2 regions of the Companilactobacillus pabuli genome follow, and region 2 is predicted to be linked to the other one. Evidence: predicted binding sites of a transcription regulator. Region 2 holds the regulator's gene; the other holds the start of a gene.
The links. The regulator NrdR, encoded in region 2, represses ribonucleotide reductase genes. The targets are predictions, from matches to a motif close to ACACNATATATNGTGT.
Positions count from the first base shown of each region.

Region 1: G6534_RS02540 (deoxynucleoside kinase) is a predicted target of NrdR. The motif match lies at 1,647-1,662, and genes of this name have one in related genera.

Region 1 covers NZ_CP049366.1:542,672-546,110, forward strand. Annotated here, with positions in the region: gene G6534_RS02535 (LPXTG cell wall anchor domain-containing protein) at 1-1,508, opposite strand, end outside; gene G6534_RS02540 (deoxynucleoside kinase) at 1,776-2,420, shown strand; gene G6534_RS02545 (QueT transporter family protein) at 2,550-3,044, shown strand; gene G6534_RS02550 (glycosyltransferase family 4 protein) at 3,123-3,439, shown strand, end outside.
Region 2 covers NZ_CP049366.1:1,430,603-1,434,041, forward strand. Annotated here, with positions in the region: gene G6534_RS06990 (DnaD domain protein) at 1-1,220, opposite strand, end outside; gene nrdR (transcriptional regulator NrdR) at 1,232-1,705, opposite strand; gene coaE (dephospho-CoA kinase) at 1,727-2,320, opposite strand; gene mutM (DNA-formamidopyrimidine glycosylase) at 2,317-3,135, opposite strand; gene polA (DNA polymerase I) at 3,153-3,439, opposite strand, start outside.

The DNA of each region.
Region 1 (3,439 bases), 890 kb from region 2:
ATGTCCTTACTATTTAAGATGTACCCATCAGGAGCTTTAGTTTCTCTTAAAATATAATTTCCATAAGGGATGTTGTACATGTGACCGTAACCTAGTTGATCAGTTGTGATATGACCGATTACTTCGTTAGTATCAGCATCGATTACGTCGAATTCAGCGCCAGCTAAACGATAACCAGTTGCAGCATCAAGTTTTTGAATAATGATTGAACCTTCTTTGGAGCCAACAGGTTCATCTTTAGTCTCAACTTGAACAGCAGTCGTTGTTTGACCAGTGATTGTAAATGGAATTTCATTTGGATTTTGTTGGTAACCATCTGGAGTTGATGTCTCAACAAAGTAATAGTCACCAGCTGGTAATTTATCAACTGTAATTTGACCATTTGCATCAGTTACTAAATCTGATTGAATCAAAGTATCATTATTGGCATCTTTTCTGTAAAGACTGTAAGTGGCACCAGGAATCAAAGTACTATTCTCATCGGCACTAGTTTTGGTTAAAACAACTGAACCATATTTAGTACCACTACCGTTACCTGAATTAGTCTTTCCAGAAACGTCAGCTGAAGTATTACTTTCAAATTCGTTTGGGTTATTACCAGTCGTATTATATGAACCAGTCATACTGGCTTCGTTATGAAAGACAGTTCCATCCTCAGCTTGACTAGGATTTTCTAGTTTTGTTTGGAATGAGATAACAAACATTTGTGTACCAGTATCGCCAAAATTGATTGTTGAAGGCATACCATTTTTGTCGTAAGTTACTGGGTATTTGTTAGTTACATCAGAACCTTTTGAATAGGAACCAGTGTTTTTGTCCACCCAACTAGCTTTTCTGATCGTTAATGAACCATCAACAAAATCCAATCCAGAACTAATATTTAAATCGTTAACGACTAAGTTCTTTAAATCTAATTCATTACGGTTAACTAGTATGGACCAAGTAATGATTGAATCGCCGTTTTCATCCTTACCCAAAGTACCTTTTTTGGAAATATCGTTTTCAGAATTTTCCTTGATTTTCAAAGTACTGTTTTGATCACCATTAACGGTTGGAAAGGCTACGGTATTATTTCCAATTTCAGTATTGCTACTGTTGATACCAATACCTTTATCAATCGTTAACTCCCCATTGAAATCATCGATATCTTCAGTGAAGGTAATTTTAATTTGACCAGATTCTGTTAAAATACCAGTTCCAATTACATTATTGTCATTGTCTGTAACACTAAATTGATCGCCAACTTCTTTAATGTAAAGTTCTTCTGGCAAATCAATCGTTAAGGTGTCACCTTTTTTGATGGATTCATGACTCAACTTATAAGTTAAACCCACTGAATTAGTGTAATTATAAGTTTTGTTTTGATCAGTGATATAAGCCTCAGTCACCATGTCAGAACTAGTATAATCAGCCGCTTGAGCTTCACTAGGATGACTAGCAAAGACTAAGACGACTAGTCCTAATGCAGCCACAAAAGCAGCTAAAAAAGTGTGTAATTTTTTCCCCATTTCTTTTCCCCTTTCTATAGATTACATAATTAATTATAAAAGAAATAATATGTTTAAAACAGGGTAGTGAAGAAAATTATTAATAAATTAATTTGAGCTTATAAAGCCTGATGAACGGGACATTATCCGCTCTCATCAATACCATATCTTGTGAAATTTTAGAAATTTATACAATATCTAGAATATAAGTGATATTATAGTGAATGTTGTTTTTTTAGAAACTAAACTAATAGATAAATTTAATTCACTTATTGGAGGATAATAATGATGATCGTATTGAGCGGCGCAATTGGAGCCGGTAAGAGTTCATTGGCTACGGTGTTATCAGAACATTTAGGAACAGAGGCTTTCTATGAACAAGTTGATAATAACCCAGTTTTGCCACTATTTTATAAAGACCCTAAGAAGTATGCTTTCTTATTGCAAATCTACTTCTTAAACAAACGTTTTGAATCAATCAAGAAAGCTATGGTACAAGATAACAACGTTTTGGACCGTTCAATCTATGAAGATTCACTATTCTTCCATATGAATGCTGATATGGGACGTGCTACACCACAAGAAGTAAAAGTTTATGATGAATTATTGGCTAATATGATGCAAGAATTACCATACGCTGCTGCTAAAAAGGCTCCAGATTTGTTAGTTCACTTGGACATCTCATATGACACAATGATTCACCGTATCGAAAAACGTGGCCGTTCATATGAACAACCAGAACAAGACCCAACTTTGCCAGAATACTACCACAACTTGCTTTCACGTTATGATGGTTGGTATGATGACTATGATTACAGTCCTAAGATGAAGATTGATGGGGACAAGTATGACTTCGTTGAAAATCCTGAAGACCGTCAAAAGGTTCTTGATTTGATCGATGAACAATTACGCGTTCGTGGTACTTTAGACTAGTTAATTAAACAGCCTAGATTAATTTCTGGGCTTTTTTGTTGCTTGCTAGTATAGGCAAAATAAGATACCCTATTAAAGGCAGTTTGCACTGGTAACCTGCTATGAAATTAAAACAGTGGAGGTTTTACTTTGAGTAATTTAAAAACAAGAGATATTACACAATTAGCATTGATTGCAGCTTTGTACGTAGCTGTGACGATTGCTCCAGGAATTTCAGCATTTTCTTATGGTCAAATTCAATTCCGTGTTTCCGAGATTTTGATGTTATTGCCATTTTTTAATCATAAGTATAGTTGGTCGTTGATCGTGGGATGTTTTGTTTCTAATATTTTCAGTGCTTCATTGGGAGTAGCTGATTTGATTTTGGGAACTTTGGCAACTGCTATTGCTTGTCTAATTATTACTAGAATTCCTGCTGATAACAAATTTTTATGGGCCGTTCCAGTTGTTTGTGCCGTGGTCAATGGGATTATTGTTGGAGCAGAGCTTCATTTTATTTTGAAGTTGCCATTTTGGCTTAACTTCGTCACGGTCGGCTTGGGTGAGTTGGTCGTAGTCGCAATCGGTGCAGTAGTATTCTATTTCTTGATGCAGAATCAAAGTTTCAGTAAATTAATAAGGTAAGACGTGGATGGGGGAAGTGATTCCTCCATTTTTTTGTTATAATCTACTTTATAAAGTATTGTGAGGAGATGTGTTTATATGAATATCGGAATTTTTACCGATACATACTTCCCTCAAGTTAGTGGGGTAGCTACATCGATCCAGACCTTGAAGAATGATTTGGAGCGTAAAGGTCATTCGGTGTATATTTTTACGACGACTGATCCCAATGTTCCTAAGAATACGATTGAACCAAATATTTTCCGTTTGGCTAGTGTTCCCTTTATATCCTTTACTGATAGAAGGATTGCAATTCGAGGAATGTTTCATGCTGTCGATTTAGCTAAAGAATTAAAACTAGATATCATTCACACGCAAACTGAATTCTCGTTAGGTATGATGGGTAAATTTGTTGC
Region 2 (3,439 bases):
TAACGTCGTTTGCCACGAGGCCGATTTTGAAAATCAGTAATTCTTTGCAGTGCTTGCTCTGGCGTTTTAACGCCGTTTTGTTTCCAGTCATTTGCCACGGTCTCTAAAAATGGTGTCGATAAAACTGATGCGCTTTGTAAAATATAATAAACCATAATATTTATAACAGAAGATGGCAAATATGCCTTCATTGCCATATCTCGCAAAGCATTAGCTTCGACTTTACCAACAAAACCACCACTCTTTTGCTTCTGAGCGGCTAAAAAGTCCGCTGGAGTTAATTTCTTAGCTTGTTGCAAAATCAATTGATCCGAACGATTAAAGTTATGTGTCTCATCGTCTTTATTTTCAACCGTTTCTGGTTGTTGACGTGCAGATATATTAGCGTTCTTCTCAAATCGATCCTGAATAGACTTTTTCAAGCGATTAGGATCAATTTTATTATTGACGATATCGCAAGTTTTACCGATAAATTCAATAATCGTCATTTCATCGATGCCATAAAACGCATGCAAATTGATAATCAAATCTTGATTTTCCAATAAATTATCTGGACTGATCTTAAATGATTGTTGAATTCGATCAGAAATCAATTCCCAATCAAGCGGTTGAATATCATTTTCATTCAACACTGGTTTTTGCGTCTTAGCGGTCTTCGAGAATTCACTACGAATATTTTCTACATCCGTAGGAGTGTTGATCAAATCGTCATTATTCAATTTGAAAACTTCCAAGAAATCTTTAGTAATCTCATCAGAATTTTGCAAGATCCGCTCTGAATGACTGTACTTATCAGCCAATAAACGATATTTCTTATCGCCGATTTGCTCATATAAAAAAATACTCAATAAATCGTCTTTAAAGAAATCATCTGGTGATAAAGGCTCAAACAATTGATAGACATAGTAAGGCCCTAACTCATCTTTTTTTCTAAAAGTACGAATCAGTCCTAAAGCTTCACACTTGATACGCGCCTCATAAAATCTTTTCAAGTCAATACTCAATAAACTCAATAGTTCTGCATGTGGCTTACGTTGAGTGACCAATTCTTTATTAGGTAATTTTTCCCACAACAAAAGATACAGACTAAATGCTTCTGTACCTAAAATTGGTAAATATAAATCTGTCAAAATGTGACGATCCTCATCATTGAGACGTCCACTAGGTAGGCACCAATATCCCACTAAGGGTGTAAAACTATCGGTTGAATTATTAGACACACGCCCACCCCTTACTTCTTATCAATATTTTTTCCGTTCGCCATCATTTCTTGAACTTCTTTCATGAAACTATTCATATCTTTAAATTCACGATAAACGCTGGCAAAACGAATATAAGTGACATCGTCAACTTTGGCTAAAATCTTCATGACATGTTCACCAATCAATTGTGAGCGCACTTCACTCTCACCAGTTGATCTAATTTCATTTTCAACCTTATCGACAATTCCATTCATTTGATCCATGGTAACTGGACGTTTTTCGGCTGCACGGACGATTCCCCGCAATAATTTCTCACGACTGAATTCTTCACGATTACCATTTTTCTTAATTACTAATAATGGTGCTTTCTCAAGTCTTTCAAACGTCGTAAATCTAGTGCCGCAAAATTCACACTCACGACGTCTTCTAATGGCGCGTCCCTCATCGCTAGGACGACTGTCGATTACTTTTGATGAATCATGATGACAATGTGGACAAATCAAAATTCTAACCTCTTTTCCAAATCAAAGTTGCGATATCAACTTATCAAACTCATCTGCTAAATGGGTTAAATCTCCCGAATTATCAATCACAAAATCAGCTCGATCTCGTTTTTCTGACATCGACATTTGTGAATTAATTCTATTTAAAGCAACTTCTCTGGTTATATTATTTCTATTCATTAAACGTTTTAACTGTACTTCTTCACTAACATAAATAGTTATTATACCGTCAAAATACTGCTGATATCCACCTTCAAATAACAAAGGAATCTCAAAAATTGAAATGTTTTTCTCATCTGATGCCTTAGTATCGGCAATTATTTTTAAAATTCGTTTCTTAATCAAAGGTCTAGTAATGTTATTCAGATTTTTCAGTTGCTCGCTATCTGAAAAAACGATTCCAGCCAATTTTTTACGATTCAAAGTCCCGTCAGCATTCAAGACTTCTTGACCAAACTTTTCGACTATTTGTTTTAAACCAATGCTTCCAACTTCAACGACTTGGCGTGCAATTTGGTCAGCATCGTAAACTTTACAACCATAAGTCTTAAAAAAATCCAAAATGGTTGATTTTCCAGCTGCAATTCCACCAGTTAATCCATATATTTTACTCATTTGATTACTTGACACTTTGGACAAAAATGCGTACCACGACCGCCAACTTTAATTTTCTTGATTTTTGTTCCGCATCTTGGACAAGGTGTCCCCTCTTTACCATAGACTTTCAAACTATTTTGCATATTACCTTTGTGACCACTAGCATCGATGTATGAACGAACTGTTGATCCACCAGCTTGAATAGCTTGTTTCATCTCTTCATTAGACACTTCAATAATCTTTTGAATATCTTCATCGGTTAAGTGGCTAGCAAGTGTTTCTGGATGAATCTTTACTTTCCACAAAACTTCATCAACATAAATATTCCCCAAACCACTCATTACCGATTGATCCAACAAAACGGTCTTGATATCTTTACGATGACGTACAATTCTAGGCTTCAAATTTTCAAAAGTAAAGTCTTTTGATAAAGGCTCTGGTCCTAGTTTTTGAATCGATTTATTATTGCTTAAATCGTCAGTATTCCAAAGCTGCATTCGACCAAATTTTCGAACATCATTATAAATCATCTTTTGTCCGTTATCTAACGTAAAAATGGCGTGAGAATGCTTATCAATTGCACTAGGGTCACTAGAAATTTTATAACGACCTTCCATTCGTAAATGACTAATTATTGTATAACCATTATCCAAATGAATCAATAAAAATTTGGCTCGACGTCCAATATCAGTGATTGTTGCTCCAGTTACGAATTCAACAAACTGGTTAACATCCCCAGTGATCAAATTTTGATATCGAATTTCAACGTGGGTTATTTTTCGACCTTTGACTTGAGAAATCAATCCACGTCTAACTGTTTCTACTTCTGGCATTTCTGGCATTTTATCACCTATTTCGCTTCATACCAAGTTTTGCCGTGAGCAGTTTCTACTTTCAAAGGAACATCGAGTTTGACTGCTGAATCCATCACACTTGGTACTAATTTTTCAAGAGTTTCAATTTCAGCTTTTGGTGCTTCAAAAATCATTTCATCGTGTACTTGTAACAATAAGTTAGCTTGGAGATTTTCCTTCTCGAGCATCTTTTGCATATTGATCATGGCCACTTTGATAATATCTGCCGCACTACCTTGAATTGGTGTATTCATCGCCGTTCTTTGAGCAAAGTTTCTGATAT